One region of the Virgibacillus halodenitrificans genome, then DNA from elsewhere that is predicted to be linked to it. Evidence: riboswitches for the same ligand, from Rfam matches in the RefSeq annotation. Region 1 holds a riboswitch; each other region holds the start of a gene.
The links. Region 1 has a riboswitch for cobalamin ahead of BME96_RS05450 (ABC transporter substrate-binding protein). Riboswitches for the same ligand answer to the same signal wherever they lie in the genome.
Positions count from the first base shown of each region.

Region 2: another riboswitch for cobalamin. It lies ahead of BME96_RS17640 (ribonucleoside-diphosphate reductase subunit alpha); the one in region 1 lies ahead of BME96_RS05450 (ABC transporter substrate-binding protein).
Region 3: another riboswitch for cobalamin. It lies ahead of cobT (nicotinate-nucleotide--dimethylbenzimidazole phosphoribosyltransferase); the one in region 1 lies ahead of BME96_RS05450 (ABC transporter substrate-binding protein).

Region 1 is NZ_CP017962.1:1,052,808-1,062,872, forward strand. Features, by position in the region: gene BME96_RS05445 (GntR family transcriptional regulator) at 1-239, opposite strand, end outside; cobalamin riboswitch at 513-698, shown strand; gene BME96_RS05450 (ABC transporter substrate-binding protein) at 934-1,932, shown strand; gene BME96_RS05455 (FecCD family ABC transporter permease) at 1,895-2,962, shown strand; gene BME96_RS05460 (adenosylcobinamide amidohydrolase) at 2,962-4,473, shown strand; gene cbiB (adenosylcobinamide-phosphate synthase CbiB) at 4,427-5,392, shown strand; gene cobD (threonine-phosphate decarboxylase CobD) at 5,367-6,443, shown strand; gene BME96_RS05475 (bifunctional adenosylcobinamide kinase/adenosylcobinamide-phosphate guanylyltransferase) at 6,425-6,988, shown strand; gene BME96_RS05480 (cobyric acid synthase) at 6,985-7,827, shown strand; gene cobS (adenosylcobinamide-GDP ribazoletransferase) at 7,817-8,617, shown strand; gene BME96_RS05490 (histidine phosphatase family protein) at 8,575-9,201, shown strand; gene BME96_RS05495 (bifunctional adenosylcobinamide kinase/adenosylcobinamide-phosphate guanylyltransferase) at 9,153-9,584, shown strand; gene BME96_RS05500 (cob(I)yrinic acid a,c-diamide adenosyltransferase) at 9,618-10,065, shown strand, end outside.
Region 2 is NZ_CP017962.1:3,578,513-3,588,577, reverse strand. Features, by position in the region: gene BME96_RS17680 (beta-keto acid cleavage family enzyme) at 164-1,057, shown strand; gene BME96_RS17675 (3-hydroxyacyl-CoA dehydrogenase NAD-binding domain-containing protein) at 1,063-2,043, shown strand; gene BME96_RS17670 (thioesterase family protein) at 2,059-2,535, shown strand; gene BME96_RS17665 (ABC transporter substrate-binding protein) at 2,745-3,755, shown strand; gene BME96_RS17660 (ABC transporter permease) at 3,843-4,826, shown strand; gene BME96_RS17655 (ABC transporter ATP-binding protein) at 4,829-5,623, shown strand; gene gdhA (NADP-specific glutamate dehydrogenase) at 5,741-7,135, opposite strand; gene BME96_RS17645 (glutamate biosynthesis transcriptional regulator GltC) at 7,294-8,199, shown strand; cobalamin riboswitch at 8,310-8,500, shown strand; gene BME96_RS17640 (ribonucleoside-diphosphate reductase subunit alpha) at 8,692-10,065, shown strand, end outside.
Region 3 is NZ_CP017962.1:1,155,330-1,165,394, reverse strand. Features, by position in the region: gene BME96_RS06165 (hydantoinase/oxoprolinase N-terminal domain-containing protein) at 237-1,808, opposite strand; gene BME96_RS06160 (S-methyl thiohydantoin desulfurase family protein) at 1,810-2,901, opposite strand; gene BME96_RS06155 (cytosine permease) at 2,898-4,235, opposite strand; gene BME96_RS06150 (TetR/AcrR family transcriptional regulator) at 4,259-4,843, opposite strand; gene cobT (nicotinate-nucleotide--dimethylbenzimidazole phosphoribosyltransferase) at 5,279-6,328, opposite strand; cobalamin riboswitch at 6,418-6,592, opposite strand; gene BME96_RS06140 (methylated-DNA--[protein]-cysteine S-methyltransferase) at 6,687-7,184, opposite strand; gene BME96_RS06135 (bifunctional transcriptional activator/DNA repair enzyme AdaA) at 7,181-7,756, opposite strand; gene BME96_RS06130 (APC family permease) at 7,823-9,076, opposite strand; gene yfkAB (radical SAM/CxCxxxxC motif protein YfkAB) at 9,645-10,065, opposite strand, start outside.

The DNA of each region.
Region 1 (10,065 bases):
TGTTGAGCTCCCTCTGTGACAAACGTGCCTATTCCTCGTCTCTTAAAAAGGATTTCAGCTTCAACTAATTGGTTTATCCCTTTTGCGACGGTAACATGGTTAACTTTATAGAAATTAACCAGTTGAGTGGTGGAGGGGGCTTGTTCTCCCTCTTTTAGAGTGCCTTGAACAATTTGGTCTTCTATTTTCTCTCGAATCTGTAAAAAGATTGGTTTATCGGATTTAAAATGTTGAGTCATTCTACCATCGCCTTTAAGTTTGTTATATGGTTATATAGTACACTATAATACCATAGCAATGCAAGAGTAACTTTATAGATAAATTGTGGGCTAATAATGATGTCCTATTTGTCGGTAAGAATATCCTTACGTATACTCTAGAAGTGCACTAGCCTGAGATGCTAATTCAAGCCATAGTAAAACTGTAGTCCCCTTAACCAAGAAATTCTTCGTTCCTCCTCCTGTATAAAATGACATGCCCCACAAAAAAATGTATAATGAAGGCAGTTACAATCTTATTCATAGGGTGCAGGTGATTTCTGTTTAGAAATCGTAAAAAGGGAAGTTGGTGAGAAGCCAACGCGGTCCCGCCACTGTATTTGCGAGCTAGCTGTGTGTTACCACTGTACGTTAGTATGGGAAGGGACATAGCGAGTGTTGACCATAAGCCAGGAGACCTGCCTGCTACCCCGATGCACCACAGCCTACGAGGAATAGGAAGGTGTAAAGGAACAGGTATGCATATTATTAAAACCTTTTCTTTTACCATTCATCTTCATTTCTTGGAGATGTTTTTTTCATTTCCTAGGAAATAATGACTGGGTAAATGAGCCGTATGTGGGGGTTCACATTGGCAGAAAAGATAGTTTGCACGTTCACATCCTTTACATAATCATTTCTCTCACAGGTATATAACTTAAAGGAGGAGAACAGATTGAAAAAGCTTTTATCATTTTTATTTGTATTAATCGTAACACTTGGTCTTCTGGTCGGTTGCGGGTCAGGTGATTCTGGTGACAACGATGCTTCGAACAAAACGAAAGACGAGGAAACAAACACAGAACAAACAGAAGAAACCGGGCAAAGTGATTTTCCAGTTACCTTAACAGATGCAATTGACAAAGAAGTAACAATAGAAGAAAAGCCGGAACGCATTGTATCATTAATTCCAAGTAATACGGAAATTGCTTTTGCGCTAGGATTAGATGAAGAGGTTGTTGGCGTATCTGATCATGATAATTATCCGGAAGCCGTACAGGAAAAGGAAAAAATCGGTGGAATGGAATTAAATATTGAGAAAATCATTGGTCTAAAGCCAGACCTTGTGCTTGCACATGCTTCCAGTGCACATAATGCAGAGGCTGGGCTGCAGCAGCTGCGTGATGCAGGGATTAACGTATTTGTCGTTGCAGATGCACAGAATGTTGATCAGACATACGAATCCATTCAACAAATTGGAGACATCACTGGTACTACGGAAAAAGCAGAGGATATTGTCGGTAACATGAAAGACGAGTTTGCGAGTCTGGAAGAGAAGGCAGAAACGGTTAGTGAGGAAGATCGTAAATCTGTTTTCTTTGAAGTATCTCCTGCCCCAGAAATTTTCACTGCTGGGAAGAATACATTTTTCGATAATTTATTGCAGATCATCCATGCAGAAAATGCAGCAAAGGAACAAGACGGATGGGTGCAAATCGATCCAGAGTCGATTGTAAAGCTTAATCCGGATGTGATTGTAACTACATATGGTCATTACGAGGAAAATGCCGAGGAGTCCGTATTGAGTCGTGATGGATGGGATAGTGTTACTGCAATAAAAAACGAAGCTGTATATGATATTCATTCAGACTTGATTAGCCGCCCAGGTCCACGTTTAGTTGAGGGTGCAAAGGAGCTTGCGAAGGTTGTCTATCCGGACGTTTTTGCAGAGTAAATATATAATAGCATATGCCGTATCCATATTATTCCTTATCGCTGCCGCCATTACTGCCATATCTGTTGGCAGTGTGACAGTGCCGGTGGGGGATATTGTGCATGTGATAGCAGCCCATCTGTTCCATTTCCCGGTTTCCGATCAGGTGGATCCGATGTATGAAAATATCATTTTTCAAATTCGCTTACCTCGGGTGCTATTAGCTGGTCTGGTAGGATCCTCTCTTGCAATTGCAGGAGCGGCTTTTCAGGGCTTGCTGCGAAATCCATTAGCAGATCCGTACATTCTTGGAGTATCTTCAGGAGCATCTGTTGGTGCGGTGATTACTATATTTTTCAACATTAGTTTACCTTTCTTAGGTCTCTATACCTTACCGGTTTTCAGTATTGCAACAGCATTGCTTACCATTTTGATTGTGCTGTTCTTTGCTCGTAAAGTGGAAAAAACAATGCGGGTGGAGACAATTATTTTAACGGGGATTATATTCAGTTCTTTTTTAGGGTCATTTATTTCCTTGATGATTGCGCTTACAGGTGACCAATTGGAAGCAATTGTCGGCTGGTTGCTTGGTAGTGTATCCATGAGGGGGTGGGACTATGTCGGTATTATTATTCCGTTCTTTATTGTGGGAGCCCTTTTGCTTATGATCAACAGTAAAGAGTTGAATGCCATGTCGTTTGGAGAGGAACGGGCACAGCATTTAGGTGTTGATGTGCAAAAAAGAAAAATGATTATTTTAGCCGCTGGATCGATATTAACAGGTGCTGCTGTTGCTGTTTCAGGAGCCATTGGTTTTGTTGGGCTGGTGATTCCACATTTAACGCGACTTTTATGGGGACCGGACCATGTCCATTTACTTCCCTTATCCATTATTACGGGATCAGGATTTTTGATTTTAACCGATTTAGTATCCCGGACGATCATCTCCCCACGTCTATTGCCGATTGGTGTGATTACCGCATTAATTGGAGCACCGGTATTTGCGGTGATTTTAATTAAACAACGAAAAGGAAGTAGAGGCGGTTTGTAATGTTGCATCTTGATCACGTTTCCGGAGGGTATGATGCAGAAGCGATTGTCCAGGACATTCATTTTTCTGTAGACAAAGGAGAGTTCTTCGGTATATTGGGACCGAATGGAAGCGGCAAAACAACACTATTAAAAATGATTAGTGGGTTGCTGCCATGTATAGAGGGCTCCATATCGATTGGCGAGCAACATATAGGTGATTTTTCACGAAAGGAGCTTGCCAAAAAAATGGCTGTCCTGCCACAGCTTACATCACATGCCTTCCCATATACGGTAAAGGAAACAGTAGCATTGGGAAGGTATGCACATCATAAAGGGCTTTTCCAGACATGGACAGCAGCTGATGAACAGGTTGTTCAGGAAGTGATGCAGCAAACAAAAATTATCTCCTTCCAGGATCAGTCTGTGCAGGAGCTATCTGGTGGGGAGCAGCAACGGGTGTTTTTGGCTCAGGCATTGGCCCAGGAACCGGAGATTTTGTTGCTTGATGAACCGACGAACCATTTGGATTTGGCCTATCAAAAAGAATTATTGGATTTATTGAAGCAAAGGGCAATCGAGCAAAAGCTAACTGTCATTTCTATTTTCCATGATGTAAATCTTGCGAGCCTGTATTGTGACCGGCTGCTATTATTATCACAAGGAAAGACAATGGCCTTACATGCACCGGATGGCGTCGTGACCGAGGCGATGTTAAAGGATGTATACCGAACAGATATTAAAAAGCATGCCCATCCGACAATAGCGAAGCCACAGATGCATCTTGTGCCTAAATATGAGGATACTGCGAAGCATCAGGTTATCATCAATGCTTCCATGCTTGAATGTGGGGAGGATCATGTTGCACTACGTTCTCCGAAACCATTACGCACGTTATCTTCCGGTGTTTGTGGGGCAGGGATTGGCTGGCATCAGCAGTTTGTCAATCGCCATGTATCTAAAGACTATGATTGTTCCGATCATCATGAGGATATGCATGCATATTTGGAAAAGCATGCCTTTGACGTGTCACAAACGGTCGGCATGATGACAGCTGTTCAACTAAAGGACGCAGCTTATGGAAGCTGGGAAAAAGAGAACTTTTCGTTATTAACGGTTGTAACAGCGGGTGTCGGTAACGCTACGGATAGTACAGAAGTAAAGGCAGCTGCCGGTTCCACTCCTCAGGGTACGATTAACACTTGGATTTTTATAAATGGAAAGCTATCTGAAGAAGCATTTATTCAGGCTGTGATTACAGCAACTGAGGCAAAGGCAAAAGTGCTTCAAGAGTTGGATATTCGGGATAAACGTACAAATACAGTTGCTACTGGAACCTCAACAGACAGTATATTAATTGCTGCAACACAATCAGGTGCAGATTTGCCCTATGCGGGAACAGCAACCGAGCTGGGAGAATTGATCGGAAAGAGTGTTTATACAGAAACAAAAAAAGCACTCAAAAATTATAAAAAGAGGGGAAATTATGATTCTGCATCATTTACTCAGCATCACATTTGCCCTGATTATTGACCGGCTCATTGGCGATCCACCAACATGGCCACATCCGGTGAAAATGATTGGCTCGCTTATTTTGCGGCTGGAGCGATTTCTTAACAAAGGAAAACATCGTAAAGCAAAGGGAACCGTCCTGCTTATACTTATTTTAGTAATCGTCTTCCTTGTTACATGGGGCATTGTCCTGGCTGCTTATCAGATACATAATATTTTAGGGATCGCAGTAGAAGCAATGCTTATTGCTACAACGATTGCTCAAAAAGGGTTGAAGGAAGCTGCGCTTGGTGTTTATCAACCACTGAAGGATGGCAACATGGAGAAGGCGAAGCAGCGTGTCTCTATGATTGTTGGCAGAGACACAGCGAATCTTGATGAAGGTGAAATTACGAGAGCTACAGTGGAGACGGTGGCAGAAAACTGTAGTGATGGTATTACTGCACCACTATTTTGGGCATGTATTGGTGGTGCACCGCTGGCCATGGCGTATCGTGCAGTGAATACATGTGACTCCATGGTTGGGTATAAAAATGATCAGTATCTTTATTTTGGCTGGGCTTCGGCCCGTTTTGATGATGTTGTAAACTGGATCCCCAGCAGATTAACAGGCTTTTGCATGATGATGGCCAATCGTTCAAACATACTATTAAAAAGACAGGCATTATCGCAGCTTAGACAGGAAGCGAAGAAGCATCCAAGCCCAAACAGTGGCTGGGGAGAAGCAGCTGTAGCAATCCTTCTTGGTGTTCAGCTTGGTGGTGTGAATTATTATAAAGGAATAAAATCAGAGCGTGAACGGATGGGACAAGCCATTCACCAACTGCAAAAAGAACATATTATACAGACGAATCGCATCATGACACATACGGTTTGGCTGTTTTTTATCTTGTTATGGATAGGAGGGGGCTGCATTGCACTTACCAGCACATGGAGCTAACACACAGCATCTGTATACAGCTTTAGGAATGGAAGCACCAGCCACCATTATTGATTTCAGTGTAAATACCAATCCATTAGGCACGCCAGCTTCCATTCAAGCATGTTGGCAGGACTGGCTGCAAGCGGTGTATGATTATCCAGATCCGCATTATACCGAATTGAAGCAACAAATAGCCACGAAGGAAAAGGTAGAGCCTGCAAGCCTGTTACCAGGAAATGGCGCTGCTGAGCTGATTACATTGATCGCCCGTTTTCTTCATGGTAAAAACGTTCTTATTGCCCAGCCGGCTTTTTCGGAATACGAAACGGCATGCCGCGTTGAGGATTGTAATATTTCCTATTATCAGCTTAAACCACCGGCTTTTACATTGGATAAAGAAGTACTACATAAGAAGTTACAAGCTGCAGACGCAGTGTTTTTTTGCAATCCGAATAATCCGACCGGAATCGCATTTGATGAACATGTAATGAATTGGCTAATAGAAGCATGTGAGGAAGCAAAAACATTGCTGATCCTGGATGAAGCTTTTTATGATTTTGTTAGTCCACCTGCCACAGCTATTCAGAAAGCCAGTAATTCCCCATATTTACTCGTTCTTCGTTCGCTTACAAAGATGTACCATATTGCCGGGTTACGTCTCGGCTATCTTGTCGGACATCCGGAAGTGGTGGAGCAAATCGGTAAAAGGCAGCCGCACTGGGCGCTTAATGGCATCGCATTAAAAGCAGGAGTTTCTTGCCTTCTGGAGCAGGAACATGTGAAGGATACAACCAATTTCATTACAAAAGAGAGAGATAGAGTGTTTCACTTTCTTCAACGATCCGATTATATCCATAGCGCTTCTGCAGTAAATTTTTATTTGCTGAAGGATCCAGCAGCTGCATCACAAGAAAGCTTATATTATTTTTTATTAGAAAAAGGACTTGTATTAAGACATACATATAATTTCCCTGGTTTGGAGGGGAATTGGCTCCGTGCAGCAGTGAAGAAGGAAGCAGAAAACAATCAATTGATGGAGGCTCTCGTACAATGGAAGAAGGAAGAATGATTCTCATTTCCGGCGGCGTACGTAGCGGAAAAAGTGCCTTTGCAGAAAAAATCGCAACAGATCTACATTTGCAATCACCAAACACAAAACTCCATTATATTGCTTGTGGTGTGGCATCAGATAAGGAAATGATGGAGCGTATTTTACGGCATCAGAAGGACAGGCATGCTTCCGATGTATATTGGGAGACATGGGAATGTGCATATGATGTGTATGAAATTGCTTCTTCATTTGGAAAGACAGATATTTTGGTATTGGATTGTGTAACAACACTACTTAATAATTATTTATTCCTGAGGGAAATGGAAGATGCAGAGCAAGTGATTCAGCAAATTTGGAAAGATGTAAGCAATTTACGAAAAACAGGCGCAGCCATCATTCTCGTATCCAATGAGGTTGTTCACGAGATTCCTTCCTCCACCGAGCTTGTTCAGCGCTATCAATATATTCTTGGCAAGCTGCACCAACGAATTGTCGGGGAGGCGGATAGCGCTTATCTCGTAGAAGCAGGGATCCCTGTCTGCATGAAAGGAGAAAGAGGATGAAAGGAATCATGATTCAAGGAACAGCATCCAATGTAGGGAAAAGTTTGCTTGCAACGGCGCTGTGCCGGTTATATGTAAATAAAGGTTATGCTGTCGCTCCTTTCAAGGCCCAGAACATGTCCAGTTTTACGATCCCATTGGGAGAGGATATAGAAATGAGTATTGCTCAATTTCAGCAGGCACAGGCGGCTAAAATTGAGCCTTCTGTATATATGAATCCAATTGTCTTAAAACCATATCCGCAGCAAGAAACAGAAGTACTATTTTTGGGAAAAGCTCAAGGAAAGCTTCAAGGAAGTACGTTTAAGTCGGTATATTATGATCGTGCAAAACAAGCCGTTCAAACAGGCCTATCTGAACTGGAGAAGAAGTATGATCTGTTGGTGATCGAAGGAGCAGGCAGTCCTGTAGAAATGAATTTAAAGGACCGGGACCTTGCGAATATGGCGATTGCCGAGCTGGCTGATGTTCCTGTTATTTTGGTTGCAGATATTGACAGAGGCGGGGCTTTTGCAAGCATTGTAGGCACACTGGAGCTGCTGGCACCTGAAGAAAGGAAACGAGTGAAGGGGTTAATTATTAATAAATTTCATGGTGATATGACCACCTTTTCTTCTGGCAGAGAGTGGATCGAACGACATACAGGGTTACCTGTACTTGGGGTAATTCCTGGTTTAATGCATCACATCAAGGAGGAAGATGAGCTTGGTGCAAATGGTGAGCAGAAATCCGGCATGCCTGCAGAGGAGGATTATGAGGAACTTGCTGCTCAAGTGGAAAAATATATTGATTGGCAAAAGCTATTAGCAATCAGTCTGGGTGAAAATCATGCTTACTAGACTGAAAGATATCTTTATTGGCATCGGGATTAATTTGCAATTTTTTACGACCATCCCCTTACGCAGAGAACTACCAATGGAGCAGAAGCATTTATCGTATGCATTATATAGTTTTCCGTTGCTGGGGCTTATCCAAGGGAGTATTTACGCACTATTTTTATTCATCGCACAAACTCTCCCTTTATCGGACATACTAGTGACACTTGTTTTATGGCTCGTCCTCATTGCTTTATCTGGGGGTATCCATTTAGATGGTTGGATCGATACAAGTGATGCCTACTTTTCTTTTCGGGAAAAAGAAAAACGCTTAGAGATTATGAAGGATCCACGTGTTGGCGCATTTGGTGTCCTTTCTATCATCGTGTTTCTGTTCGTTCGATTTATTGTTTTATATGAATTAATTGGTTTTAACGAAAAAATATATGTATGGGTCATACTCATTCCTTTTCTTGGTAAAATGATATTAGGTGCATATCTACAAGCATTGCCTGCAGCAAGAGAGTCAGGAATGGCTTCCTTTTTCAAGCAAGGGGCCAGGAAAGGCATTTGGCTTGCTTACGTTCTCTTTCTTTTATTAATGGGTCTGTTTCTTCTGTTTTATGCTAAAGAATTGCTTTTAGGCTATGGCATTTTGGTTTCTACGCTTGTCCTGCTAGGCTATGGCATTGCTGGAAAATTAGTGAAGAATTTCGGAGGCATCACTGGTGATACGTTGGGTGCAAGCTCAGAAGGGATGGAATTGGCTTTATGGATAATGGTGTTGCTGTTACACTCTTTCGCCATGGTGTGACACAAGCAAATCTTGAAAAAAGGTATGTAGGCTGGAGTGATCCACCAATTACAATGGAAGCGAAACAAAAGCTTATGGACATAGCTGATGCTTTACCGAGGTTTGATCTCTGTGTAACAAGTGATTTAAGACGTTGCAGGGAAACAGCAGAATGCCTCGCGCCAAATATACCTATCCTTGAAAGAAAAGCATTCCGAGAACTGCATTTTGGTGAATGGGAAATGCAAACATATGAGACCCTCTGCCATGTATCAGCATATCGTGAATGGATCAATCATCCTTTTAAGGTGAAGCCACCTGGGGGAGAGCGTTTTGCAGAAATGGAAGCACGCGTTGCGGCAGGGTGGACACTTTTAAGGGAGCAGATCGATAAGGAACAGCATCGGGAAACTCTGTTAGTAACACATGGTGGGGTGATCCGTCTGTTATTATCAACCTTCACACGAGAAAAGAAACATTTTTGGGAATGGCATGTACCACATCAGCGTGGATTAAGACTTTTTTGGAATATGGCGGATTGGAAGGAGGGAAAGCAATGCACTTCGTTACAGGAGGTGCCTATAACGGAAAGCGAAAATGGGTGAAAAAGCATTACCCTATTACATCCTATTGGTGCTCTGCCTATGATAGTGCTCGTTTGGAAGCCCCTTTAGAAGCAGAGAATCTCCTTGTCGTCGTACTAGAGGGAGTGGAGCAATGGGTAGGTAGGCTGCTGGATGAAGAAGTAGCAATTGCTACGATTCGTGAAAAAATGGCCCATGAGATTCAAGCATGGTTGGAATGGGAAAAGGCAAATGACAAACGAAAGCTCATCATCATCGGAACAGATATTACCAAGGGCATTGTCCCAATAGAAAAACGTGACAGAATGTGGCGGGATGCAGTAGGCTGGGTGTATCAGGATATAGCTGAAAGAGCAGAAAAGATGGATGTTATCTGGTATGGCGTGGCACAGCAACTGAAGTAAGGTTTTATACAATTAATAAAAGGAGTGTTATAGATGCGATTATATACAAAATCTGGGGATAAGGGTCAGACAAGTGTTATTGGAGGCAGACTGGATAAGGATGATATTCGAGTGGAAGCATATGGCACGATTGACGAACTGAATTCTTTCGTTGGCAAAGCGATCTGTGAATTAGATAAGAAGATGTTTAAGGATATTATCGATGATTTGGAAAAAATCCAACACGAACTGTTTGATTGTGGTTCCGAGCTTTCCAATATTAAAAAGGAAAGAGAGCATAAATTAACCGAAGAACCTATTACGTATATGGAAAATAAAATCGATGACTTTATTGAAGAAGCACCAGCATTGGAGCGTTTCATTTTACCTGGAGGTTCAGATGCAGCCAGCACCATTCATATTTGCCGCACTGTTGCACGAAGAGCAGAACGAATGATTGTTACTTTGATGAAAACAGAAGAAGGAGTTTCTCCAATTCCGT
Region 2 (10,065 bases), 1.3 Mb from region 1:
AACGTTAAAATCCTCTTATATACTCTTAAATACTATGTGAAATGGTGTTTTAAAATAATCTTTACTTATAGTATGGTTAATTCATAATAGAAAAATAAATAATTTCTATACTAATTAAATGACAACTAATACAATATTTAATCTGAATTTTAGGAGGAGAAATATGAATAGAAATGTAATCTTATCATGTGCTGTAACAGGAGCGGGAGAAACGACGGAAAAGAGTCCTCATGTTCCGGTAACACCGAAAGAAATTGCAGATTCTGCTATAAAAGCTGCTAAAGCTGGAGCTACAATTGCCCATGTGCATGCCCGCGATCCTGAAACTGGGAAATTAAGTCATGATGTTAAGCTTTTTCAGGAAATTGTAGAGCGAATTCGTGAAGCTGACACAGACGTAATTATTAATATTACTGCAGGTGGCGGTGGAGACTGGATTCCGAGTGAATCAAATCCTGCTACAGGTGCAGAGGGAACAGACATGCAAACACCTGAGGAACGTCATGAACCTGTTGGCTTATTATTACCTGAAATCTGCACATTAGACTGTGGAAGTGTTAACTTTGGAGATCAAGTGTATATTAGTCCTACAGATTGGCTTCGTAAACAAGCAAAACTTATTAAAGATAGCGGTGTAAAGCCAGAGTTAGAATGTTTTGACACAGGTCATATTCGATTTGCCAATCAATTGGTAAAAGAAGGGCTTATCGAGGGAGATCCGATGTTTCAGTTTTGTTTAGGGATTCCATGGGGAGCAGACGCTGATGCAGAAACATTGGCCTACATGCGGTCGCGCATTTCTGAAAATGCAACATGGGCTGCTTTCGGTATTGGTCGCATGCAAATGCCTATGGTTGCTGAATCAGTTCTTCAAGGTGGTAATGTACGAGTTGGCTTGGAGGATAACCTTTATCTGAAGAAAGGTACCTTAGCAACAAACGAACAATTGGTAGACAAAGCAGTAGGTATTGTTCAGAGCTTAGGAGCAGATGTTATGTCACCAGCGGAAGCAAGAAGCTTTTTAAATCTGCGTAACCCGAATGGAAAGGCGGAATAAATAAAATGTCAGCAGAGAATTTGAACATACAGCAAATAAAGCATATTACAGTTGTCGGTACAGGTGTAATTGGCAACGGATGGATTACAAGGTTCTTGGCAAATGGTTTTACCGTTACTGCGAGTGATCCGGATCCAAGTGCTGAGCAACGCACTCGAGAAGCAGTTGCTCACGCATGGCCATATATGGAAAAAATGGGATTGGCTGAGAATGCTTCCAAGAATAATTTATATTTTGAGCCAGATTTAACTAAAGCTGTTTCTGAAGCTGATTTCATACAAGAAAATGTACCTGAACGAGAAGAATTAAAACGAAAGGTTATTGCTGAGATTGATAAACATGCTCCAGCAGCAACAATTATTGGTTCAAGTACTTCAGGGATTTTGCCAAGTACTTTACAGGCGGATTGCACAAATCATCCGGAACGTGTTATTGTAGCACACCCTTTTAACCCAGTATATTTGATGCCTTTGGTTGAATTGGTAGGTGGGAAAAAGACATCTGATAGTAACCTTGAAAAGGCAAGAGAATTTTATGCGATTATGAAAATGAAGCCACTTATTGTTCAACAAGAAATTGAAGGACATATTGCAGACCGTCTGATGGAAGCAATATGGAGAGAAGCGTTACACATTGTAAATGATGGCGTAGCTACTACAGAAGAAGTGGATGCATCTATCGTGTACGGACCTGGCTTGAGATGGGCGTTAATGGGGCCATTTCTAACCCTGCATATGGGTGGCGGCAAGCAAGGGATGCGCCATCTATTGGAACAATTCGGTCCTGCACTTAAGCTTCCATGGACAAAACTAGAGGCTCCTGAGCTGACAGATGAGCTTGCAGAAAAGGTTATTACAGGCTGTGAAAACCAAACAGAAGGTGTTTCTATGGAAAAACTGGAAGAGCGTAGAGACGAATTCTTAGTCGAATTACAAGAGCTCTTGGAAAAGTACTGGCCTGCAGCTACAATGAATGGAAAGCTATAGATGGGGGACGATCAAATGACAAAGTCTAAAGTAATCCTTGAAGATAAGGTTCGTGAGGAATGGATTGACTACAATGGTCATATGAACGATGCGGAGTATGTACGTGTGTTCAGTTGGGGCGTAGACCGGTTCATGAAATTAGTTGGGATCGATGATACGTTGCGCAAAGAGAATAATTATACGATTTTCACCATGGAAACACATGTATGTTATTTAGCAGAAATGAGCTTGAATGAACAGCTAGAGGTACATCTGAAAATAATTGATTATGATGCAAAGCGTGTTCATGTGTTTTTTGAATTATACGGAGCTGACGGTAAACGTGCAGCCACTTCAGAACAAATGTTGATGGGCATTGATCAGACATCAGGAAAGGCTTCCCCGTTTCCTGAAGAAGTGTTTAAGCAGGTGGAAGAACTTGCGAAAAATCATACACCTGACGAAAATCCGAAAGAAGTAGGAAGAGTTATTGGTATTAAACGAAAAAAATAAGCACTAGCAAAAGAAGAGGCCGTTTTGTGGCCTCTTCTTTTTATGATGCACTATAACTTCCTCACTACTTATTTCTACTCACTTACCGCCATCAATTGCTTTTATTATTTTTCAAGATTTTTTAGAAAACTATATTAATTTCGATAAATATATGATATAATCACGCTTAACATTTTCAATACTTTAGCACATAACAGGGGGAAAGCAAATTGAAGAAAGTAATTGGTTTAGCAATGTTAATTGCAATGGTACTATTATCAGCTTGTGGATCAAATAATGCTGCTGGCTCGGAAGGAGATAAAGAAAAAAGTGAAGATGCAGCAAAGAAAGAAACATACACAATAGGAGCCAGCCAAATCGTAGAGCATCCATCACTGGACGCAGCATACGAAGGGTTTCAGGCTGCTTTAAAGGAAGCTGGATTGGATGTTGAATATGATTTTCAAAGTGCGCAAGGTGACCAAAATAATGTGAAACCAATTTCAGATAATTTTGTTGCTGATCAGGTTGATCTTATCTTTGCAAATTCCACACCAAGTGCCTTAGGAGCATTGCAAGCAACGAAAGATATCCCAATTGTATTTACCTCGGTAACCGATGCAGTCGATGCAGGATTGGTTTCTTCCATGGATGAGCCTGGGGAGAATATTACGGGGGTTGTTGATCTGCACCCAGAACAAATTGATCAAACAATCGAATTTTTAAATAAAAACTTCGCTGGTGCAACAATAGGAATGTTATATAATGCTGGAGAACAGAATTCTGTTACCCAAATCGAGGCTGTTCGTAAAGCAGCAGAGGGTACAGATCTTAAAATAGAAGAGCGCACTGTAGCAAATTCTGCTGAGGTTCAACAGGCCGCTAATTCACTTGTTAGTGACATTGATGTATTTTATATCATTACTGATAATACAGTAGTATCTGCATTGGACAGTGTGGTAGGAGTTGCAAATGAACAGGATATCCCACTTATTGTTGGTGAACCGGATTCCTTAGCAAAAGGTGGCTTTGTCACTTTTGGTATTGACTATCATACAATAGGTTACCGGACAGGTGAAATGGCGGCACAAATTTTGCAGGGTGAAAAGAAACCAAGCGATTTCCCTGTTGAATATCCGCCTGAAATACAACTGTTTATTAATAAACAAGCAGCAGAAGAACAAAACGTAGAATGGAATGACGAATGGGATAACACAGCCCAATTTGTTGAAAATGAGTAGGATAATAACTATAACAGAGCCAGGAGACAACCTGGCTCTTCCTTGCACCAAATACACATATCAAATACGGAAGGAAGGGGATATACGATGCTAATAGCTATGTTTGGTGCAGTAGAATCAGGAATCATTTATGCAATAATGGCATTGGGAGTTTATTTAACCTTTCGTATTTTAGATTTCCCGGATTTAACTGTAGATGGCAGTTTCGTTACCGGAGGTGCCGTCGCAGCAATCTCAATTATTAACGGAGTCCCACCGGTTATAGCTACTATATTTGCAATTGGAGCAGGTTTTCTTGCAGGATGTATTACCGGTTTATTGCATACAAAGGGTAAAATTAACGCCCTGCTTGCAGGGATTCTGATGATGACTGCACTCTATTCCATTAATTTAAGGATCATGGATACGCCTACTCTATCGCTATTAAATGAAACAACCATTTTCACCCAACTGCAAACGATTTGGGGTAATACCGGTGTTGACCAGGCCTTAAATGGTTTATTAACTGCGATGGGTGCGGATCGATTGCCAAGCACGTGGGCCTTTTTAATCGTTATGCTAGTAATTACAATCACTATAAAATTAGTAACTGATTTTTACCTTAAGACAGAAATTGGTTTAGCACTAAGAGCGATTGGTGACAACAAACGTATGATTCGCAGCTTATCAGCAAATACAGATAATCTGACAATCATTGGTGTAGGAATTTCCAATGGATTGGTAGCTCTTGCTGGTGCTTTAATTGCTCAACTTGGAGGCTTTGCAGATGTTGGAATGGGGATAGGTATGATTGTAATAGGGCTCGCCTCCGTAATTATTGGTGAGGCATTATTTGGTACCAAAACCGTTGCCAGGGCGACTATTGCGGTAATCGGGGGAGCTATTATATATCGTATGATCGTAACAGTTGCTCTGCGTTTTGACTTTGTAGAAACAGGAGATATGAAGCTAATGACTGCTCTTATAGTAATAGCAGCATTAATTACACCTAAAATAGTACACGCGCGAAAAGAAAAGCAGCGTCGTTTACAGAAACGAGCACAACTTCATCAACATGCAAAGGGGGCGTAACTATGTTGGATTTAAAAGATATTTCCATTACCTTCAATGAAGGGACTCCAGACGAGAAGAAGGCATTGACAGATATAAACCTCAATCTTAAAAAGGGAGATTTTGTTACTATAATTGGAAGCAATGGGGCAGGAAAATCAACCTTGATGAATACTATCTCCGGTAATCTATACCCTGATGTTGGAGATGTGTTAATCAATGGACGACAGGTTGTCCATTTACCGGAATACAAACGTTCCGCCTTTATCGGACGTGTATTTCAAGATCCAATGGCAGGTACAGCCCCCTCGATGACAATTGAAGAAAATTTGGCAATGGCCTATGCGCGTAATAAAAAAAGAAAGCTTGTATTTGGTGTAACTAAAAAAAGGAAAGAGATGTTCCGAGACCGATTAAAGACACTGAACCTTGGTCTGGAAAACAGATTGAATGCGAAAGTAGGTTTTTTATCAGGTGGAGAAAGGCAGGCATTATCTCTTTTAATGACCACTTTTACTGACCCGGATATTTTGTTGTTAGATGAACATACAGCTGCTTTAGATCCCTCACGTGCAGCGTTAATAACAGAGCTTACAAAAGAGGTTGTCGCCAATTCAGGCCTTACTACGCTGATGGTTACACATAATATGCAGCAAGCCTTGGATTTAGGTAATCGTTTGGTAATGATGGATAAAGGTCAAATTATTTTTGAAGTAAGCGGAAAGGCGAAGCGTGGTTTAAGGGTGGAAGATTTATTACGCGAGTTCCAGCGTATAAGAGGTGAGCAATTCGAAAGTGATCGAGCGGTTCTGGGTTAATGGCTATTATAAGTCGTGGAAAAATATTAACATATATTTTAAAGCAGATTTATCGGACTTAGTTATATTCCATAATAAAAGTGCTTACCACTCGGTTAAGCACTTTTTTAAACTAATTTATACGACACCTTGTTCAATCATAGCATTTGCAACCTTTTCAAATCCGGCAATATCTGATCCGATAACTAAGTTACCGGGATAGCCATATTCTTCGGCTGCTGCCACACAATTTTGGTATATGTTTTGCATGATTTCTTGTAATTTCATATCTACTTCTTCAAATGTCCATGACATTCTCATACTATTCTGAGCCATCTCGAGAGAAGAAACAGCTACTCCTCCTGCATTAGCTGCTTTTGCAGGTCCGAATAAAATATCGTTCTCAAGGAATAAATCAATTGCTTCTGTTGTGGAAGGCATGTTAGCCCCCTCTGCAACGGCTTTAACACCATTAGCAATTAATAATTTTGCATCAGCTTCGTCGATCTCATTCTGTGTTGCGCACGGAAGAGCAATATCACAAGGCACAGTCCAAATCTTAGAACAATCATCTACAAATTCAGCGTTAGGATGAATTGCAACATAATCGGCAATTCGTCCACTCTCCACCTCTTTAATCTGCTTCACTGTATCCAGATTAATTCCATGCGGATCGTAAATATATCCACTGGAATCACTGCAAGCAACAACATTTGCACCGAATTCTAATGCTTTTTCCATTGCATAAATAGACACATTACCAGATCCTGAAACGACAACTGTACTATCTTGAAGAGTCAGGTTCGCACTATTCAGCATTTCTTTTACAAAGTAAATGGTGCCGTAACCGGTCGCTTCTTTTCTGGCAAGACTGCCGCCATAATTTAATCCCTTTCCTGTTAGTACTCCAGCTTCAAAAGTCCCGCGGATTTTCTTATACTGGCCAAACATATAACCAATTTCTCTAGCGCCAACGCCAATGTCTCCAGCCGGGATATCAACATCAGGTCCGATATACTTCGCAAGCTCGGTCATGAAACTGCGGCAGAAGCGCATAATTTCATTATCTGATTTTCCTTTTGGATCAAAATCAGCTCCACCTTTACCTCCACCTATAGGCTGACCGGTTAGTGAGTTTTTAAAAATTTGTTCCAGACCTAGGAATTTCACAATACTTAAATTGACCGATGGGTGAAAACGAAGCCCACCTTTGTACGGGCCCAGTGCACTATTGAATTGAACACGGAAACCACGATTCACATGGACTTTCCCATTGTCATCAACCCATGGAACACGGAAGGTAATTACGCGCTCAGGTTCAACTAGTTGTTCCAAAATGCCTTTTTCAATATAGATAGGGTTTTTAATGAGGACAGGGGAGAGGGATTGGAAGATCAATTCAACTGCCTGGTGAAACTCACCCTCATTGGGATTTCGCTCAAGAACACGCTTATAAAGTCCTTCTAAGTAATTTTCTACATTCTCTACGCTTGATTTATCATCTGAAACCTTTTTCTCTTTAATTAGACTCATAAAGGCATCAACAACCTCCTTCAAATTATCGCTAAGAAAATCCAACCGAATTAATGAATATTCTGTTTATTATTTTACCTGAATTAATTCATCTTAACAATATGAATATTAGATATAATTAATGCTATAATGAGATTAATAAAAGGTGGCGGTTAAATTTGGAACTACGACAATTAAAATATTTCATTGAAGTTGCCAAACGTGAGCATGTTACAGAGGCTGCTGATGCGCTTCATGTTGCACAGTCTGCAGTAAGTAGACAAATATTTAATCTTGAAGAAGAACTTGGTGTTAATCTTTTTATCAGGGAAGGCAGGAATGTAAGATTGACCCCTATTGGCAGGGTTTTTCTTGATCATATGGAGCAAGCATTGAACGTAATAGATGATGGGGTACAAGTAGTAGAAGAATATACAGATCCTCAAAGGGGTACCATTCATATCGGTTTTCCGAGCAGCTTGGCGGCTTATATTCTACCTACTGCTATTTCTGCTTTTCGAAATCAATATCCAAATGTAAAATTTGAATTGAATCAAGGTTCATATTATGATTTAAAGAATGCTGTAATTAGAGGTGAAAGTAATATAGCGTTGCTTGGACCTGTTCCACTTAATGAAAAAAGATTAAAGCACTCTATTCTATTTACAGAGAAAATTGTTGCATTATTACCAGAACAACATAGACTTGCCCAGGAAAAGGCATTACATCTTAATCAATTAAGGGACGATTCCTTTGTTCTTTTTCCAGAAGGCTTTGTATTACACGATATTATCATAAAGGCTTGCAGACAGCTTGGATTTTCCCCTAAAGTTTCTTTTGAGGGGAAGGATATTGATGCCATTAAGGGACTGGTTTCTGCTGGACTTGGTGTATCGTTGGTTCCTGAAATTACGCTTGTTGATCATTTACCACGTTCTACAGTGAAAATTCCCATTAAGGAACCAGATGTAACTCGTACAGTGGGTGTAGTTATCCCCGCAGAACGACAACTGCTGCCAACGGAAAAATTATTCTATGAATTTATAAAACAATTCTTTAGCAGACTAGAAAGCTTTCAATATTAAATTCTTTATTTTTGAGTATATATTTATCTACATTTTTCTTGATAAACTTCATTACCTATGATAGTCTATAGATACAATATATCGATAACTAAATATAATATTAACACTATATATAGTGTTTTGGTTATGGTTACACCATTCGTGTTTAAAAGGGAATCCAGTGAAATTCTGGAACTGTACCCGCAACTGTAATTGTGACGAACGAGATGATTCCACTGTTTGAGATGTCTATTGAGCAAATGGGAAGGACTCTAGTAGAAAGACCAAAAGTCAGGATACCTGCCATAACTTGTAGTTTCCATTCTCCGGGATTAGAGAAGGTGAAACGATGGATGCTAGTTTAAGTAGCACTGTTCTGTCGTTTTGACCGTTCCTAATATGAGGAGAACGGTTTTTTTATTGCACTAAAGGTTAAGGTGACAGTATATCGGTATTATTTTTTTGAGGAGGTTTCACATGATAACAAAGAATTTGGATTACGAAGAAAAGGTAATGGAATGGATTAATCGGGCAGCAAAAGAATTACCCATAAATACGGAAAAGTATATTGAAAAATCATTGAGAGCAATTCAAGAAGATACTTCTTTGGAAAAAATAACCGATATTTTAGTTAAGAATGCTTTAGAAAATATTGACGAATCTGCACCTGAATGGACGTTTCTTGCCAGCAGAATTTTTCTTGAGGAGCTATATCGTCAAGCTGCCAAAAACCGGGACTTTGATGTGCATCTACGTTATGGCAATTTTTATAAATTAATTAGTACGCTAACGGAGCAAGGAATTTATGCTACTAACCTATTAAATAAATATAATAAAGAAGAGATTGAAGCTTTTGAAAAGCAGCTTGATCCACAAAGAGATTTGCTGTTTAACTATCTAGGAATACATACCATAGCAAGTCGCTATCTTGCTACAGATCACAATAAGAATGTAATGGAGTTACCTCAGGAACGTTGGATGATAATTGCTATGTATTTAATGCAGGATGAGAATAAGGCGCAACGTGCACAACTTGTCCAGGAGGCATACTGGGCACTTAGCAACCTTTATATGACAGTGGCTACCCCTACTTTAACGAATGCCGGAAAAACACATGGTCAGTTATCCAGTTGTTTCATCGATACGGTCGACGATAGTCTTCAATCTATATACGACAGTAATACAGATATTGCCAAGCTGTCGAAAAATGGTGGCGGAATTGGTGTATATATGGGTAAAATCCGCAGCCGTGGAAGTGCTATTAAAGGATTTAAAGGTATGTCCAGTGGGGTAGTCCCTTGGGTTAAGCAACTGAATAATACAGCTGTTAACGTGGATCAGCTGGGCACTCGTAAAGGAGCCATTGCCATTTATTTAGATGCATGGCATAAAGATATTGAAGCATTTCTTGATCTGAAGCTAAATAATGGAGATGACAGAATGCGCGCCCATGATATTTTTACAGGGGTTTGCTTGCCTGATTACTTTATGGAACAAGTGGACAAGCGGGGCGATTGGTATCTTTTTGACCCACATGAAGTACGACAGGTAATGGGCTTCTCGTTGGAAGATTTTTATGATGAAGAAAAGGGCACCGGAACATGGCGCGAAAAGTACGAAGCATGTATTCAAAACGAGAATCTTTCCAGAACAAAGGTGCCAGCTATTTCTATTATGAAAAGGATAATGAAATCACAGCTTGAATCAGGCACGCCTTTCATGTTTTATCGTGACGAAGTGAATCGTCAGAACAGTAATGAACACGAAGGAATTATTTATTGCTCGAATTTATGCACAGAAATTACGCAAAATCAATCTCCAACGCAATTTATAGAAGAATTTGTAGAAAATGAAAACACGATTGTGCAAAAATATAAATCTGGTGAT
Region 3 (10,065 bases), 100 kb from region 1:
CGGTGTATTAATTGTAGCTGAAAATAAAAATAACCCCTCATGCAACTAAGCTCAGTGCTGAGGGATTCTTTCTAAGTGCGCCCTCCCCTCTTGATGGGGTTGGCCTATGGGAACCGTTCCATGGTAGCGCATGGAACGGTTTTTATTTATACTTTTTATACCACAGGTAGGATCAATCTAAACCAACCCATTGACAGTTAAAAGGTTCATTATCGCCATCCAGAACAATCTGTTTCTTAAACACCTACTGTATTTTTCAATGCGCCTGCCGCTTTTGCCCGGATTCTCGTTGCATTACCAGGCAGGTAGGCTAATGGAACATATTCTAAATCAACGATAACTAGCTGATCTGGATCTGCTCCTGCGTTTATTGCTTCTTCTTTTGCCATATTTTTAGCAACTTCTATTGTTTGCTCACGTCCAAGGTCATCCATGGCGAATATTTTTTCTACTTCTCCACTAACCTGTGAGATGGCGGAACCAATCGCATTTGCTACACCAAAGTTTTCTGGTCGGATGACTTCGGAGGCTCCCTGTAATTCTTCCGGCAGTAAAATGCTTCCCCCACCAACTAGTATGACTGGCATATCCTCGGCACTTGTTTTCATTTTATCCAATGCTTCCTCTACCATGCCTACCATCTTGGCATAGATATTTTCAAGCAAAGCTTTATCAAGGTGAGCCACTTTTGCTGGATCTCCAAGCTTTGCTTTTCCAAGTCCAACAATAACATCTGTCGTAGTTAATGTGTCTCCTCCAAAAATCAGTGCTTTTTCTTGCAGACGGTACCCGACACTATGTGGTCCAATTTGGAAGGTTTGATCTTCATGAACCTGGATAATCGTGCCACCGCCGAGTCCGACAGACATAATATCCGGCATACGGAAGTTCGTTCTGACACCACCAATTTCTACTGCTAAAGAGGATTGACGCGGGAATCCATTTACAAGTACGCCAATATCTGTCGTCGTTCCTCCTACATCGATTACCAAGGTATTGGATTTATTGCTTAAGTAAGCAGCTCCTCGCAAACTATTTGTTGGTCCACATGCGATTGTCAATATCGGGTAACGAACGGTGTATTCTACCGACATTAGTGTACCGTCATTTTGGCCGAAGAAAACATCTGCCTCAATTCCTTCTTGCTCCAATGCTTGGATAAACCCATCTGCTGTGGATTTAGCAACATTCACGACAGCAGCATTTAGTATTGTTGCATTTTCCCTTTCAAGCAGGCCAACATTTCCAATTTCACTTGATAGAGATACGGCTACATCATCTCCCAAAATCTTAGTGATGATTTCTGCTGCCCGCTCCTCATGTTTTTTTGTCACGGGAGAGAAGACGGAGGTGATAGCAACAGAGTCTACCTTCCCTTTTATTTCATTTGCGATTCGATAGAGATCTTCCTCATCCAATTCGGTTATTTCCCTGCCATCAAATTCATGGCCACCTTTTACAATATAGGAATGTTTCCCAAGAATTGCTTTTAAGTCATCTGGCACACTAAGCAATGGTTTAATAGCTAGCGTCGCTGGTGCACCAATACGTATGATGGCAATGTCATTCAGCCTTTTCCGTTCTACGATAGCATTGGTACAGTGTGTTGTACCGAGCATAGCATAGTTGATATTACGAACATCGACCTTTGATGTTTTTACTACTTCATGTAAAGCCTGGTAGATTCCACTGCTGACATCTGTGGAGGTTGGTGCTTTTGTTTGTGCGATGACATTGTAGGAGTCATCCAAAATGACAGCATCTGTATGTGTTCCGCCAACATCAATTCCAATTCGGTAGTTTGCCATATTAAGCTTCCTCCTTTTCTACTAATTGTTCGACTGGTACATAGTCCAGATCATATCCGAAATATCGTGGACCTGTTGTCTCAATTCCTTTATCTGTTCGCCATTTACTATGTGCTGGCATGCCAATTACCGTACAACGGGCACCGTAGCGTAATCCCTCCGTAGTAATTGGCATTCCGGTGTCTGAATCCAGTACCGCAATTAAATCAGGAGTCATGCACAATGTTTTGTCTTTTGTTTCAGCAAGTAAATGTTCATTTTGAAAGCGGAGATACAACTCGTCCTGTTGATACTCCTCCACCCCTTCAATTGTTGCCGTACCGCGGGCGAACCCTGTTTCTGTCTTCCGATTAACATCAACAACCTTGCCTTGAAACAGCTTGTAGCCATCGGTTAGTTTTAACACTTCTGTAATTGGATTGTAGTTATGCGTCTTGGCCTCTCTAATTGTTCTGCCAATTTGCTCTTCTAATTTTAAAATATGATGGATGGAGCTGCGTTTGACTGTTTTCCCATCCATAGGATAGATGGAGAGCATGACAGAGCCACCCATTTCCACTGTTGCAGAACGTGCAATTCTCTCTGCCCAGACGTTGTTTACTGTATTCAACACAGAGTTATTTCCTTTTTCATCTGCCAGAACCATTGGAGTTGCCGGGACACCTTCCAAATAAAATGTTACCATCTGCAATTCAGGAAATGCTCGTCCCATTCCATCTGCGTCAACTACGGGTAAACCCAATTGGGCTGCTAAGGCAAATGGTAATAGAGAGTTCACACCACCTGCTTCGATAGGCATTGTTGCATAAACCTCTTTGCCCAAGTATTTTTGCAATGATTCAAAAGCTCCCACTGCCTCTTCCCCACTTGGAATTTTCTCTACCATCACAGTTGGCGCCCCCATCATGGCAGATGGTACGACAAGTGCGTCATCTGGCAGCTCATCTACATCTAATAATTTTACTGGACCATTTTCCTCAATTGCTTGTAATGCCATTAATTTTCCGATGTACGGATCACCACCGCCTCCTGTTCCTAAAAGAGCTGCACCAATAGCAATATCTTCTATTTCCTGTTTACCTATTAATCTCATGAAACTTTTCCTCCCTTTGCGTGTTGTTCTAAATCAATTGTTGCTGTTTTGTTTTTTATCACTTTTCCGACAATTAATTGTAAAATAAAGGCGACAATGAATGCATCAAACCCAGACGCTCCTGTGAGTGTAAATAAACCAAAACCACTTGGGGCGGCAGTTGTCATAAATGCTACGAGTGCAGCTATAATCCAGATAGCTACAGATAGTGGTTCTACATTTTTTGTCTGGTCTATTTTTTCAAATTGGTACTTTTGTCGGTTCACTAGAAAATCAGCTACGTAAATACCTCCAATTGGCGGAATCAGCGCACTAAGGAAATTTAGAAACGGGATAAAGTTTTCGTAAATACCGGATACAGCCAGTCCTGTACCAATTGCTCCTGCTGTAATAGTAATAATTGATTTAGGAACCTTCTGAAAAATGACGGCAAATCCTAGCGCGGAGGAATATAAATTATTATCGTTTGTTGTCCATTGTGCAAGAATTAAAATTAATAATGCGGCAGTGCCCCATCCCAAGCCAAGCATAATCTCAACAATATCAACCTGTGTTGTCGCTTTTGCGAGAATGATAGAGATAATTAATACAATACTAAATCCTAGAAAGTACCCAACGAAGGAAGATATCACTGCATCTTTCGTAGAACGGGCATAACGGGAAATATCTGGTCCAATAATAGCTCCTATTGCCAGTGAGCCGATAATTAACGATACAGCAGAACCAAATGTTAATGGATCGCCGATGATTGGTGCTTGAGAAATCGATTCTACCGATTTACCTGTCATAACCTTGACCAATGAACTGATCAGCAGGATCCCAAGCAGTGGTACAGCAACCAGACTAAGTTTTTCGATTGCTTTATAACCAATAAAAGCTGTGACAGTCATAAGAATCCCACCTGTGATCACCAATGCCAGGACAGGCAAATCAAGAGAAAGGCCGTCTAACAATACGTTGCGCAAGCTGGACCCAAATAAGGCAAGCTGTACACCAAACCAACCAAATAAAGCAATTGCTAGTACGATGGAAACTGCGTATGCTCCATATTTACCTAAGGCAAACTTAGAAACTAGTGCTGTTGATAAACCTGTCTTGGCACCGACTACACAACATAAAGCACTTAAAACAGCCAAAATGAAAGATCCTAAAAATGAAGCTAGTATTGCTTGTGCAAATGGCATCCCTGCACCTAAGGTTCCACCTAACACAACTGCTGATAATGCAACGATTCCTCCTGTCCAAACAATGGATAATTTTATCCATCCCTTTCGCTTATGTTGGGGAACAGGCTCCAATTCATAGTCTTCTGTCAAATCAAATCTATTTTCCATTTCGTTTCACTCCTTTTATATTGTTATCGTTTATTTTCTAATTCCAAAAATAGGGTATGAATCATTTCATCAGCCAGTTCGACTTGTTCTGTAAAGTCTCCCCCATCGTATAAGTTAATACCCCAGAACACCCCGTTTGCTATCAGGACGTATTGCTTAATTGTCTTGTCTACCTCCTTGTCCGTAATTGCGGGATAACTCGCCTTCATAGCATCTCCAAGCGAATTCATCAACCAATCATTATGATGCCTTAAATGCTGTTGAAGATATTTCTTAATTTCCGGTACCGGTGAAGTGACGAGTGATATATAGGCAATTGTTCCTTGTTTATCTCCGGTATGGTGACTTACAAGGCCATGTAGCATCGCTGAAAATATCTCTTCCACTGAACGATCTTTATTCTCCAGCAGGATTCGTTGCATTTCCTGAAAGTGATTCTGGAGTAGCTGTTGAAAAGCAGCAATGAACAGCGCTTCTTTATTGTTATAGAAAAAATAAATAGATGCCGGTTTGATTCCCACATCATCTGCAATCCTCCTCATGGTTGCCCCATCGTAGCCATATAGAGCATACTGCCGTATCGCAGCTTCAATTAATTTTTGTTTCAAAACATCACCACCTAACAAGTGTTAGGTAGATTATAGTGGTGTATTTTTCGTTTGTCAACGAGTTTTTTAACAATTCATTCAAAAGTAAATATTTAACTTTTTCTTAAAACGCTTACATTTTTTATGGTAGGAAAGGGAAGAGTAATGCAAACGGAAGAAAGCAAAAAAAACCCCAGCACTCGAAGGGAGAGCTGGGGTTTTGATTGAATTTATTATGTCCGAGAATAAAAAATAACCCCTCAATGTGCAAGCCCATTGCTGAGGGGTTATTTGACCCTAATGCGCCTTCCCCTCTTGTCGGGGTTGGTCTATTGGAACCGTTCCATGTGACAGCATGGAGCGGTTTTTACTATGTTATGTTTTTCTATCCTTATTATACCACATGCCTGATTATTGTAAACTAAACTAATGGTGACATACTTATTTCAATGTGATTTATATCTCCATTCCGACGTCAACAAATGTAGCCATATTTTTCAGCATACTGACTGCAGCATCTAAAATAGGGAATGATAAAGCTGCCCCAGAACCTTCTCCAAGACACATATCCATGTACAACATTGGTTTAAGCCCCAAAAATTCGCTTGCCATCTGTCCACCTGTTTCTGCAGAAGCATGTGAGGCGATAAAGTATTCCTTTGCTTTAGGCTCTATAGAAGCTGCAAGGATAGCAGCAACTGTTGAGATATAGCCGTCCACGACTACTGGGATCTGATTCGCAGCTGCTCCAAGCATCACGCCTGCCATGCCGCCAATCTCCAATCCACCTACCTTTGATAGTACATCCAAGGGATCTTGCGGGTTTGGCTGGTTTACTGCAATCGCTTTTTCGATTATTTCCACTTTGTGTGCGATACCACCCTCACCAACGCCAGCTCCTCTACCAGTTATAACTTGAGGGGCATAATTTCCTAAAACAGATAATATTGCGGTACTGGGAGTAGTATTACCAATGCCCATCTCACCCGTTCCAATCACAGTTATTCCTTTTTCAACTTCCTTGTTAACCATCTCAATTCCTACCTCTATTGACTTAATGGCTTCTTCCCTAGTCATAGCAGGCCCTTTTGTCATATTAGCCGTCCCATTTTTTATTTTTCTTTTCATTACCCCAGCATCATCTGGAATTACTCCGTTCACACCAATATCCACTGGAACTATTTTTGCTCCAGCAGTCCTTCCTATAACACACACTCCTGTTACACTTTTCGGAAATAGTAAGGTTTGGGCTAAGGTTACTTCTTGTGGATTGCTGGAAATTCCTTCTTCGTAAACTCCATGATCTGCGGCCATTATGATTATTGCTTTTTGATCCAACACAGGATTTAAATTTCTTGTAATCCCAACTAATTGTACAGCTAGTTCTTCCAGCTTCCCAAGACTGTTTATTGGCTTTATCAAGTTATCCACTCTCACTCTTGCCCTAGCCATCAATTCCTTATCTAAACTCTCAATTCTATCAATTGTTTTCTGTAATAATTGCATTTTCAATTCTCCTTTTTGGTTTATAATCAAAAATAAAAAAGCCTGCAGTTTATTCCATGTACAAATAAACTACAGACTTTTCCATCATCTATAACTGGAAGCAAAAGGCAGGTCTCCTGGCTCAGGGGTGTCGTTCTATTAACCTTCCCAGAATAACTTCCAGTGGTATTTCTAATAGAACCCCCTTCACAGTGGCGGGTCCGCTGAAGATTCTCACTTCATTCCCTATTCTCCCATATAGGCACCTACTGCTCTCATTCACTATTCTATTAGTTCAAATTATAATAGAGTCAATGGATGAAGTAAAGGTACAAAAGATATATAAGACCATGGTTAAAGATTACGGCTGCCTGCTACCCTAGTCCTGCCGACTCTCCATTAGTACTAATTGCCTCTTTCGTTCTAGTCCTCCTCTATATCCAGTCAATTGTCCGTTTTTACCAATAACCCGATGACAAGGAACAACAAATAGTAGCGGGTTTGCACCTATCGCAGCTGCAGTTGCACGAATAGCTGTTGGCTTTTGGAGCTGATTTGCAATCTCGGAATAGGTTTTTGTTTGTCCATAGGTGATGTTTCTTATTTCCCTCCAAACAGCTAATTGGAATTTGGTTCCATGCATATCGGAAGCAAATGTAAAAAAGGTCCTTTCTCCTTTAAGATATTCTTCAAGCTCTTTGGCATATGGTTGAATTTCCTCATCTCTTTGTTCTATTTGATATGCTGGCAATTTTGCTTTCACCCAATCCACTAATCCTTGAACATTAAAGCCAACATAGCAAAGGCCATTTTCAGTAGCTGCAAGATACAAGGTCCAGCTTTCATATGTCCTATTGCTCCAATAAATTCTTTTCAATTGCCCTTCCTCCCTTTTTCCGTTCTAAAACATCTTGGGGAACAGCCACATATCTTTTTAAATTGCTTGTAGAAGCTGGAGAAATTCTGATATCCGACTTGAAAACAAATTTCGGTACTATTTTCTTTCGTAGTTACTAATAATTCCTGGGCTTTTTGTATTCTGAGGGTGGAGAGGTACATCTGTGGTGTGTAGCCTGTCTTTTCTTTAAACGTCCGACTTAAATAGTATTGACTAACACCAACATGCATCGCTAGCTGGGCTATCGTTATGTTACTGGCATAGTTCTCTTGTAAATACTTCTTGGTATCTTCTATAATTTCCAGATGTGGATCATATGTATTCTCCAGCAAATCAGGCCGACACCTTTTACATGGGCGGAAGCCTTCTTTTCTAGCTTCTTCTGCATTAGGAAAGAAGCATATATTTTCATAATTTGGAGTCTTTGATTTGCATGATGGCCGACAAAAGATACCTGTTGTTTTTACTGCATAGAAAAATTCACCGTCATATTTATGATCACAAGCAACTGCTGCTTTCCACATATGAGCTTTCGTCAGTGCAGCTTTCATAGGCGTATCCCCTCCTCTGAATTGTGCAAGTTTGGTCTTGTAAAACGCTAGCGATTCACACACTTTTTAGCTTTGATTTACTGCTTTCCTATAAGTCATATACAATGCATAAAAAACAATAACAATCACCGGAACAAAAATGAACAACTCAAAGAACGGCAGCACACCTATACATAGAAGAAGTGATAATAAAGAAGACCACCAAGCAAGGCTGCGATTTGTAAGGAGTTTTACGCCAGCTGCCATAGAAAAAATATAAACAAAAATTCCAAGTGAAGTAGGAATAAAGAGCAGGTCCTGAAACGTTATGTTCAAAACCTCCGTCATCAACACGCCTCCTATAGCAAATAATATCACAAAGGCAACCATTCTTCTTGGCACTTGGGTACGAGCATGCACGACAGACAATATCTTTGGAAACGCCCCATCTCTGCTTAACGAATACCCCAATTGAGTCAAACTTGCTACAAATGCATTAGAGGTTCCAATACAAATGAGGACTGCCACCACAGCTGTAATAAGCTGTGCCTCCACTCCGATAGTTTCTCCCATCAACACGCCAATTGGCGAGAGATTATGTTGAAGACTTCCATACGTATGTGTAGCGACAGTAACAAAACTTAATGCCACATAGAGAATGCCTACAATAACGGCACTTATCATCGTACTTTTCACAATGATTTTATCCGGACGTTTAAAATAAGGAGCAAGATTGCAAATAGCCTCCCATCCGAAAAACGCCCAAAAAATGACTGTTATAGCTGTTCCCACCGAATACCATCCATTTGGGGCTATCGGCTGAAAATGGGCTAAATCTATATAGGGAAGAGAAGCGACAACAGTTAGAATAAGTAGTAGAAATAAAGCTGTACTGAATATAAATGCAACTTTTCCGCTTACTTTCATTCCATTATAGTTGGCAAGACCAGCAATTACCAAGATCAAAATGGCGATCCATACCCTCGAAAAATCAGAAAGATCAAATGCCTGACTAAAATAAAATGCACCTGTCAAAGATACAATCGTTTGTCCGACAGCAGCAGTTACAAAATAGAACCAGCCAACCATATTTCCAGAATGAAATCCGAATGATTTTCTTACAAATGTTGCTGCACCTCCAGCATCAGGGTATTTCCTGGCTAGACATGCAAATGAATAAGCCAGAGGAAAACTAAGTAAAATCACAATTGTCCATGACAGTAACGATGCTGGTCCTGCAAGAGAAGCCGTCACACCTGTCAAAAATAAAACACCTGACCCTAATATTGTAGCAATATATAGTGCGACTCCTTCTTGTAAACCAATAGTACGTTGATCCATAACCCCTTCCCTCCCTTTCTCTTTCTACCATAGCAGTTTTCATGTCCTCATTCCTTTCCATTTTTGCGTTCTAATTCCAAGAGGAAATTTAACTAGAAGCGTAAGGGATGGGATCACATTGGGTAGTATCAGAAGGATGATTTTATATGGAGAGTTATCTTTCATGGTCTTGGGTTTTGATTAGTCTAAATTTGCAGGTGGCATATTGATAAGCTTATAAAAACGAGGCTGGGAAATGCGCTGCAAATAGTGGCATAGGAATAACCATTGTACCGCAATCTGTTGTGGAAAATGTTTCATTAAGTCAAAAGGATAATTTATACCCACTAACTGACCCCGCATTTAAAAGCCATATTGTAATAAGCTTTGCTCGAGATATTAAGCGTAGTCCCGCAGCACACGAGTTTATTAAGATGGCACAAAGCGTTTGCCATGATGATTAATCTCTTTAAACACTTTTTTCTTGTCAAAAATGCCCAACCAATCACTTATGGATTGGTTGGGCATTTTATTTTTATTCAGCAACAAAACACTCGAAGAAATAATGTGTATTATTTTTTACCACCATTTACATAGAAATATTTGCTTTTCTCTTTGTAAAGTCGGTCTCTTGGTAATAGGTGTTCTTCACCAAAATATTGGGGCCTAAGCATTTAACTGCTGGACAATGACAATTGATTGATTTCGCAGTGCTAGACTCCATCCATTTTTCATAGGCGGTTTCCAGTTTTGTATCTTGTATGTTACCAAGTGCGGGATCATCATCACCGAAATCTGTCACAATAATATCGCCATTAAAAATGTTAACATTTAAGCGAGAGCGGCCATCAGGATCATTACGTATCGTTACATTGTTGGATTTGTACATCCGCTGTAATAGCTCCATATCCTCCTGGTCACTGCTGCACGGATAAAACGGAAGCGTACCGAATAACATCCATGTAGAAGGATCTCGCACATCCAACAGTCGCTTGATAGCTGTACGCATT